Thermus aquaticus: one gene and its partners. The protein of the gene in region 1 interacts with the protein of each later gene in a pairwise test. Links are inferred from orthologs where the notes say so. Each region holds a gene or a part of one and is shown on either strand. Other genes may lie near its edges.

The links.
Region 2: the proteins of mreB (region 1) and ftsA interact in binary tests that used the Escherichia coli proteins (3 or more experiments, as listed by UniProt). The link is inferred for Thermus aquaticus from one-to-one orthologs.
Region 3: the proteins of mreB (region 1) and ftsZ interact in binary tests that used the Escherichia coli proteins (3 or more experiments, as listed by UniProt). The link is inferred for Thermus aquaticus from one-to-one orthologs.

What each region holds. Positions count from the first base shown.
Region 1 is NZ_LHCI01000106.1:752,177-755,126, reverse strand. What follows is about bases 54-2,854. They hold mreB (rod shape-determining protein), read right to left. Parts: upstream 2,070-2,854; coding sequence 1,038-2,069; downstream 54-1,037. Other genes in these bases: rny (ribonuclease Y), read right to left, coding at 2,081-2,854; fabZ (3-hydroxyacyl-ACP dehydratase FabZ), read right to left, coding at 602-1,033; BVI061214_RS05105 (hypothetical protein), read right to left, coding at 54-529. Outside these bases: more of BVI061214_RS05105, read right to left, coding at 1-53; more of rny, read right to left, coding at 2,855-2,950. UniProt on the Escherichia coli protein: Forms membrane-associated dynamic filaments that are essential for cell shape determination. Acts by regulating cell wall synthesis and cell elongation, and thus cell shape.
Region 2 is NZ_LHCI01000106.1:1,389,186-1,392,264, reverse strand. What follows is about bases 150-3,079. They hold ftsA (cell division protein FtsA), read left to right. Parts: upstream 150-958; coding sequence 959-2,200; downstream 2,201-3,079. Other genes in these bases: ftsZ (cell division protein FtsZ), read left to right, coding at 2,211-3,079; BVI061214_RS08540 (FtsQ-type POTRA domain-containing protein), read left to right, coding at 375-962; BVI061214_RS08545 (UDP-N-acetylmuramate dehydrogenase), read left to right, coding at 150-343. Also shown: more of BVI061214_RS08545, read left to right, coding at 1-149. UniProt on the Escherichia coli protein: Essential cell division protein that assists in the assembly of the Z ring. May serve as the principal membrane anchor for the Z ring.
Region 3 is NZ_LHCI01000106.1:1,387,878-1,390,844, forward strand. The notes cover bases 150-2,967. They hold ftsZ (cell division protein FtsZ), read right to left. Parts: upstream 2,178-2,967; coding sequence 1,122-2,177; downstream 150-1,121. Other genes in these bases: BVI061214_RS08520 (response regulator transcription factor), read left to right, coding at 150-517; BVI061214_RS08525 (crossover junction endodeoxyribonuclease RuvC), read right to left, coding at 615-1,115; ftsA (cell division protein FtsA), read right to left, coding at 2,188-2,967. In the rest of the region: more of BVI061214_RS08520, read left to right, coding at 1-149. UniProt on the Escherichia coli protein: Essential cell division protein that forms a contractile ring structure (Z ring) at the future cell division site. The regulation of the ring assembly controls the timing and the location of cell division.

The DNA of each region.
Region 1 (2,950 bases):
CGGGGGCCATCTCATCCTTGGGAGAGGCCACCTTGCCCCTCAGGCGCACCTTCCCCGCCTTGACCCCCTGGGCGAAGTAGCTGCGGGAAACCCCGAACCCCTTGGCCCCCACGGCGTCCACCCGCAGGGAGGGCACCACCAGGGTGCGCACCCTCGAGGGCCTAAAGGCCCCTTCCGGAGGGGGAAGGAGGGTAAAGCCCGCCTCCTCCAGAGCCTTCTTCCCCTTGGGGAGCAAGGCCACCAGAAAGCCCTCCTCCAGGGGCTCCACGTCCCCCATGGCCTCGCCCAGGTCTGGGGGCTCCTTTTCCAGGAAGAAGACCTGCACCGGGTCGTGGACGGAGGGCACCTCGGGCGGGTAGAGGACCGCCACCTTGCGCTCCGCCAGGGGGAAGCCCCCGAAGAAGGCCACGTTGAGGCCCTCCCGCCCGGCCAGGTCCAGAAGCTCCGCCTGGGCCTCCGGGGGGAGGAAGCCCGTCTGCACCACCCGGCCGCCCCGGGCCCGCTTGAGGTAGGCCATCAGGTCTTCCATGGGGTCTGATGATATCCTGGAGAGCGTGGACTTGGCCCTGGAGGAAGCCCTGAAGCTCAGTTCAGCCAGATCTTACTGCGAACCCTGCCGAAGGGCGAAGCTTAGGGTAGCGCTGGCCCTTTCCTCCCCCTCCACCAGGGCCCGCACCGCCACCTTGCCCAGGCCCCGGCGGAAGAAGAGGAGCTCCCCCTCGAGGACCAGGGTGTCCCCGGGGACCACGGGCTTCTTAAAGCGGGCCTCCTCCACGCCCACCAGGAAGACCAGGCTCCCCGGGGCCATCCCCGGCTGGCGGGCCAGGGTGCCCACCGCCGCCTGGGCCATGGCCTCCAGGATCAGGACCCCGGGCATGATGGGGTAGCCGGGAAAGTGCCCCTGGAAGTGGGGCTCGTTGAAGGTGACGTTTTTTAGAGCGCGGAAGCGCTTCTCGTCGGCCTCGAGGACCCGGTCAATGAGGAGAAAAGGGTAGCGGTGGGGAAGAAGCCTCAGGATCTCCCCGATCTCCACGGCCTCACCTCTTCAGGACGTCATCCGAGGAGAGGATGGTGTCCTCCAGGACGTGGAGCATTTCCAGGGCCTTGCCGGTGCCCAGGGCCACGGCCTCAATGGGGTTCTCCGCCACCACCACCGGCACGCCGGTGGCCTCCTGCAGGGCGAGGTCCAGGTTCTTCAGCAAAGCCCCACCCCCCGTGAGGAGGATGCCCCGCTCGTAGATGTCCGAGGCCAGCTCCGGCGGCGTGGTCTCCAGCACCGACTTCACCCCCTGGAAGATCTTGTCCAGGGGCTCCTTTAGGGCCTCGGCCACGTCCTCGGCGGGGATCTCCGCGGTACGGGGAAGGCCGGTGATGAGGTCCCGGCCCCGCACCTCGGCCACCTCCTTCTCCTCCCCGGGAAGGACCTTGGCCCGGCCCAGCTGGATCTTGAGCTCCTCGGCGGTCCGCTCGCCGATGAGGAGGTTGTACTTTTGCCGGATGTAGCGGATGATGGCCTGGTCCATCTCGTTGCCGGCGATCCTGAGGCTTTCCGAGCGCACGATGCCCCCCAGGGAGATGACGGCGATATCGGTGGAGCCGCCCCCGATGTCCACCACCATGCTGCCCGTGGGCTCGGCCACGTTGATGCCCGCCCCGATGGCCGCCGCCAGGGGCTCCTCAATGAGGTAGACCTTCTGGGCCAGGGCGGAGACCGCCTGGACCACCGCCCGCCTTTCCACGTCCGTGACCCCCGAGGGCACCCCCACCATGACCCGGGGCTTGAAGAAGCGGCTCATGGGGGAAAGCACCTTCTGCAGGAAGAGGAGGAGCATCCTCTCCGTGAGGGCGTAGTCGGCGATGACCCCGTCCTTGAGGGGCCGCACGGCCACGATGTTGCCCGGGGTGCGCCCCAGCATCCGGTAGGCCTCGGCCCCCACGGCCTTCACCTCCTTTTTGCCCTGGACCACGGCGATCACCGAAGGCTCCCGCAAAACGATGCCCTTCCCCCGCACGTAGATGAGGACGCTGGCCGTCCCCAGGTCAATCCCGATGTCTTCGCCCTTCAGCATATCCCCTCGCTCTACTTAGCGTACTCCACCGCCCGAGTCTCCCGCACCACGGTCACCTGGACCTGGCCGGGGTAGTTCATCTCCCGCTCAATGCGGTTCGCGATTTCTCTGGCCAGCAGGGTGGCCTTGGCGTCGGTGATCTTGTCGGGCTTGACGATGCCCCGCCCCTCCCGCCCCGCCTGCACGGCGAAGGCCGTCTCCACCCCGGGGAAGGAGAGGGCGATGCGCTCCAGGGCCTCGAGGCGCTGCAGATACTCCTCCAGGCTCTCCCGCCTGGCCCCGGGCCGGGCGGCGGAGAGGGCGTCGGCGGCGGCCACCAGGACGGCGTAGACCGTCTCGGCGTTCTCCGGGTCGTGGTGGTGGGCGATGGCGTCTATGACCTCAGGGGGCTCGCCGAAGCGGCGGGCCAGGGCGATGCCGATCTCCACGTGGCTTCCCTCCACCTCTCGGTCCACGCTCTTGCCGATATCGTGAAGAAGCCCCGCCCTGCGGGCGAGCCCTGCGTCCAGGCCCAGCTCCGCCGCCATGATGCCGGTGAGGTGGGCCACCTGAATGGAGTGCTTGAGGACGTTCTGGCCGTAGCTGGAGCGGAAGTGGAGCCGGCCCAATAGCTGGATCAGGCCGGGCTTCAGGCCCACCACCCCGGCCTCGAGGGCCGCCTCCTCCCCCCTCTCGTAGATGAAGGTCTTCATCTCCTGCTTGGCCTTCTCCACCACCTCCTCTATGCGGCTTGGGTGGATGCGGCCGTCTTTGAGGAGCTCCTCCAGGGCCATGCGGGCGATCTCGCGCCGCACGGGGTTGAAGGAGGAAAGCAGGACCGCCTCCGGGGTGTCGTCAATGATCAGGTCCACGCCGGTGAGGGCCTCAAAGGTGCGGATGTT
Region 2 (3,079 bases), 640 kb from region 1 along the record:
CCTCCCCCCGGGGGGCATCGTGACCCGGGTCCGGCTTAGGCTCAAGGAGCGCCCCCTGGAGGAGATCAAAAGGCGCATGGAGGAGGTGGACGCGGCCAGGAAGGGGCAGCCCAAGAAGAAAAGCGCCGGCTGCGCCTTCAAAAACCCCCCCGGCCACTCGGCGGGCCGCCTCATAGACCAGCGGGGCCTCAAGGGCCTCAGGGTGGGGGACGCCATGGTCTCCCTGGAGCACGGCAACTTCATCGTCAACCTGGGCCGGGCCACGGCCAAGGACGTGCTGGCGCTCCTTAAGCGCATCCAGGAAGAGCTCCCCCTGGAGCTGGAGTGGGAGGTCTGGCCGTGATTTCGCGCGGTTTTCCCACCCCGGGGGTAAAATGGCGCCAATGAGGACCATCCTGGCCCTCCTTCTCCTGGCCACCCTCTACGTGGCCAGCCTGGTCCTCTTCCCCGTGGAGAAGGTGGAGGTGGTGGGGCTAAGGCACCTGAAGCCCGAGGACCTCCTGGCCAAAGCCCGCCTCTACCAGGGAGACCCCTGGCTCTGGGTCCTCCCCCAGCGGCTCGCCCCCCTGCAAAAGGACCCCTGGATCGCCGAGGCCCGTCTGGAAAAGCCGAGGCCCGGGGCGGTGCGCCTCTATGTGCGGGAAAGGAAGCCCCTCCTCCCCCTCCCGGGCGGCGATGCCCTCTCCGAGGACGGCGTGGTCCTCCCCGGCGCAGGCCCCCTGGCCCCGGGCCCAAAGGTGGAGGGCAAAGGGCCTTTGCCCAAAGAGGACCTCCTGAAGCTGGCCCGGGCCTACCCCAAGGCCAAGGCCCTGCGCTACACCCCAGCGGGGTTTTGGGTAGTCCTGGACCAAAGCACCCTTTTCGCCCCCGAGGTCCGGTTTCTGCTAGAGTATGCCCAAGTGGAGCGGCCTTCTGCAAGCCGGGTCTACCTGTATTCTTGGGGGGTGAGCGTACGCCCATGATTATCGCCGGACTAGACGTTGGCACCAGCAAGGTCACCACCGTGATCGGGGAGCTTGGCCCCGACGGGATTCTGGACATCATCGGGGAAGGTACCGCCCCCTCCCAGGGGCTGAAGCGGGGCGTGGTGGTCAACCTGGAGCGCACCAGCGAGGCCATCCGTCAGAGCGTCCACCAGGCCGAAAGGGTGGCCGGGGTCAGGGTGGAGCGGGTGGTGGTGGGCGTGGGGGGTGCCCACCTGAAGAGCGTTACCAGCCACGGCCTGGCCGCCATCCGAAGGGGGCACAGCATCGCCGAAAGCGACGTGGAGCGGGCCATTGAGCAGGCCAAGGCCTACCCCTTTGACGGCGAGCTGGAGCTCCTCCACGCCCTGCCCCTGGAGTTCAAGGTGGACGGCCAGGAGGGGATCAGGGACCCCGTGGGCATGGCGGGGGTGCGCCTCGAGGTGGAGGTCCACCTGATGGCCGCCGCCCGGGGGCCCCTCTCCAACCTGCGCCGAGCGGTGGAGGACGCCGGGCTCTTCATAGACGCCCTGGTGGCCCAGCCCCTGGCCAGCGGCCTGGGGGTCCTGAACCCGGAGGAGGAGAAGATGACCGTCCTCCTCCTGGACGTGGGCGGGGGCACCACGGACGTGGCCGTCTTCCGGGAGGGCAGGCTGGCCCACTCCGCCGTCCTGCCCCTTGGGGGGGATCACGTGACCCAGGACATCGCCCAGCTCCTCAAGATCCCCTTTGAGGAGGCGGAAAGGGTCAAGAAGAAGTACGGCGCGGCCCTGCCCGAGCTGGCGGACCCCGAGCTGGTCCTGGAGATCAACCAAGAGGGGGGCTCCCTGGGCGAGGTGCCCGCGCCGGAGCTGGCCCGCATCATCCGGCCCCGCCTCCGGGAGATCCTCCACCTGGCCCGCCAGTCCGTGGACGAGGCCATGGGGCCGCTGGAGGTCAAGGTGAACCGGGTGGTCCTCGCCGGGGGGACGGCCCTCCTCCGGGGCTTTGACCTCCTGGCCCGCCAGCAGTACAGCCTCCCGGTGCGGGTGGGCAAGCCCCATGGGGTCTCGGGCCTCACCGACGTGGTGGCCACCCCCGCCCACGCCACCGCCGTGGGCCTGGTGCGCTACGGGACCACCCTGCCCGCGAAGGCCCTCGAGGCCAAGCCCAAACGGGAAAAGAGAGAGAAGCAAGAAGGCGGCCAGGGCGCGGGCATCTGGGCCCGCATCAAGGAGATTATCAACAATCTATTCTAGGAGGGAAAGCATGGAAGGAGCGGTCATCAAGGTTATCGGGCTCGGGGGCGCGGGGGGGAACGCCGTAAACCGCATGATTGAGGCCGGGCTCTCCGGCGTGGAGTTCATCGCTGCCAACACCGACGCCCAGGTCCTGGCCAAGAGCCTGGCGGACATCCGCATTCAGCTCGGGGAGAGGCTCACCCGGGGCCTGGGGGCGGGAGGCAACCCGGAGATCGGCGAGAAGGCGGCCTTGGAGTCCGAGGACCTCATCGCCGAGGCCCTGGAAGGGGCGGACCTGGTCTTCCTCACCGCCGGCATGGGGGGCGGCACAGGCACGGGGAGCGCCCCCGTGGTGGCGGAGGTCGCCAAGCGCCTGGGGGCCCTGACCGTGGCCGTGGTGACCCGGCCCTTCCGCTTTGAAGGCCCCAAGCGCCTGAAGGTGGCCGAGGAGGGGATCCGGAAGCTCAAGGACCGGGTGGACGCCGTGGTGGTGGTCCAGAACGACCGCCTCCTCTCCGCCGTGGACAAGAAGATGACCCTGAAGGACGCCTTCCTCATCGCCGACCGGGTCCTCTACCACGGGGTCAAGGGCATCACGGATGTCATCAACCTCCCCGGCCTCATCAACGTGGACTTCGCCGATGTCAAGGCCCTCCTGGAAGGGGCGGGCCAGGTCCTCATGGGCATCGGGGCCGGGCGCGGGGAGGGCAGGGTGGAGGAGGCGGCCAAAACCGCCACCATGAGCCCCCTCCTGGAGCGCTCCATTGAAGGGGCCAAGCGCCTTCTCCTCAACGTGGTGGGTTCGGAGGACCTCTCCCTCACGGAGGCCGCCGAGGTGGTGGAAAGGGTGCGGGAGGCCACCGGCAACGAGGACGTGGACATCCTCTACGGCGTGAC
Region 3 (2,967 bases), 640 kb from region 1 along the record:
CCGGGAGGCCCTGGAGCTTCTGGAGAAGGTCCAGGCTGACGTGGCCATCCTGGACGTCTCCCTCCCCGACGGCACGGGCATCGCCCTTTGCCAGAGGCTTCGCGAGCGGTTCCCCGAGCTCAGGCTTCTCGCCCTTTCCATGCACGAGGACCTGGAGTACGTGCGAGGGTTCCTTCAGGCTGGGGGGCAGGGGTACGTCAGCAAGGCGGCCGTGGACCAGGAGCTTTTGGACGCCGTCTTGGCCGTGGCCCGGGGGGAGCGGTACCTGAACCCCGCTCTGGCCATGCGTCTGGCCATGGAGCTGGTGCGGGAAAGCGCCGAGGAGGCCCCCCTTTCGCCCCGGGAGGAGGAGGTTCTCCGCCTTCTGGCCCAGGGGCTTTCCCACAAGGAGGTGGCGGAGAAGCTGGGGATCTCCGAGAAGACCGTGGCCACTTACCGGGAGCGGGGAATGGAGAAGCTGGGCCTCGCTTCGCGGAGCGAGCTTCTGCGCTACGCCGCCCGCAAAGGCTGGATATAGTCCTCATACCACCCCATGCTAGCTTGCGCCAGCATGGGGGCCCCGGCGAAAGGTTCCTGGGGAAGTTACCAGGCATGGTGGGCCTAAGGAAACAGGATCAAAGGGGCTTGGCCGCTCCCAGACGGGCGTAGAAGGCGTGGGTGAGGGCGATGGCCAGGGCGTCCGCTAGGTGGCTGGGCCTGGGGGTCTCCTTTAGGCCCAGGGCGCTTCGCACCATCAGGGCCACCTCCTCCTTGCTGGCGTGGCCGTGGCCGGCCAGGGCCTGCTTCACCTGCATGGGCCCGTAGGCGTAGACGGGGACCCCAGCTTCAAAGGCCGCCACCAGGACCGCCCCCAGGGCCCAGCCCACCTTGTAGGCCAGCTCGTTTTGGCGGTAGAAGAACTGCTCCTCCACCGCCAGGGCCTCGGGGCGGAAGGCGAGGAGGGCTTCTTTGGCCCGGGCGTGGATCCGCCCCACCCGGGCCTCGGCCTTTTCCTTGTGGGAGGTCCTCACCACCTCCCCGTGGAGAAGGCGGGCCTTCAGGGCCCCCTTCTCCTCTGCCTCCACCACCCCAAGGCCCAGGTGGGTGATGCCGGGGTCTACGCCCAGGACGATCACGGAGGTTCAGTTGCCTCGCTTGGGCGGGAAGTCCCCGTCCCCGTAGCGGATGAAGGCGGGGATGTCAAAGTTGTAGGCGTCGGCGTGGGTGGGGAAGTCCAGGGGGCGGATGGGCTTGGGCACCACGGTGCTCTCCCCGAAGCCGGCGGCGATGAGGATCACCCTAAGCTCGTCCTGGGCCCTTTCGTCGTAGGTCACGCCGTAGAGGATGTCCACGTCCTCGTTGCCGGTGGCCTCCCGCACCCTTTCCACCACCTCGGCGGCCTCCGTGAGGGAGAGGTCCTCCGAACCCACCACGTTGAGGAGAAGGCGCTTGGCCCCTTCAATGGAGCGCTCCAGGAGGGGGCTCATGGTGGCGGTTTTGGCCGCCTCCTCCACCCTGCCCTCCCCGCGCCCGGCCCCGATGCCCATGAGGACCTGGCCCGCCCCTTCCAGGAGGGCCTTGACATCGGCGAAGTCCACGTTGATGAGGCCGGGGAGGTTGATGACATCCGTGATGCCCTTGACCCCGTGGTAGAGGACCCGGTCGGCGATGAGGAAGGCGTCCTTCAGGGTCATCTTCTTGTCCACGGCGGAGAGGAGGCGGTCGTTCTGGACCACCACCACGGCGTCCACCCGGTCCTTGAGCTTCCGGATCCCCTCCTCGGCCACCTTCAGGCGCTTGGGGCCTTCAAAGCGGAAGGGCCGGGTCACCACGGCCACGGTCAGGGCCCCCAGGCGCTTGGCGACCTCCGCCACCACGGGGGCGCTCCCCGTGCCTGTGCCGCCCCCCATGCCGGCGGTGAGGAAGACCAGGTCCGCCCCTTCCAGGGCCTCGGCGATGAGGTCCTCGGACTCCAAGGCCGCCTTCTCGCCGATCTCCGGGTTGCCTCCCGCCCCCAGGCCCCGGGTGAGCCTCTCCCCGAGCTGAATGCGGATGTCCGCCAGGCTCTTGGCCAGGACCTGGGCGTCGGTGTTGGCAGCGATGAACTCCACGCCGGAGAGCCCGGCCTCAATCATGCGGTTTACGGCGTTCCCCCCCGCGCCCCCGAGCCCGATAACCTTGATGACCGCTCCTTCCATGCTTTCCCTCCTAGAATAGATTGTTGATAATCTCCTTGATGCGGGCCCAGATGCCCGCGCCCTGGCCGCCTTCTTGCTTCTCTCTCTTTTCCCGTTTGGGCTTGGCCTCGAGGGCCTTCGCGGGCAGGGTGGTCCCGTAGCGCACCAGGCCCACGGCGGTGGCGTGGGCGGGGGTGGCCACCACGTCGGTGAGGCCCGAGACCCCATGGGGCTTGCCCACCCGCACCGGGAGGCTGTACTGCTGGCGGGCCAGGAGGTCAAAGCCCCGGAGGAGGGCCGTCCCCCCGGCGAGGACCACCCGGTTCACCTTGACCTCCAGCGGCCCCATGGCCTCGTCCACGGACTGGCGGGCCAGGTGGAGGATCTCCCGGAGGCGGGGCCGGATGATGCGGGCCAGCTCCGGCGCGGGCACCTCGCCCAGGGAGCCCCCCTCTTGGTTGATCTCCAGGACCAGCTCGGGGTCCGCCAGCTCGGGCAGGGCCGCGCCGTACTTCTTCTTGACCCTTTCCGCCTCCTCAAAGGGGATCTTGAGGAGCTGGGCGATGTCCTGGGTCACGTGATCCCCCCCAAGGGGCAGGACGGCGGAGTGGGCCAGCCTGCCCTCCCGGAAGACGGCCACGTCCGTGGTGCCCCCGCCCACGTCCAGGAGGAGGACGGTCATCTTCTCCTCCTCCGGGTTCAGGACCCCCAGGCCGCTGGCCAGGGGCTGGGCCACCAGGGCGTCTATGAAGAGCCCGGCGTCCTCCACCGCTCGGCGCAGGTTGGAGAGGGGCCCCCGGGCGGCGGCCAT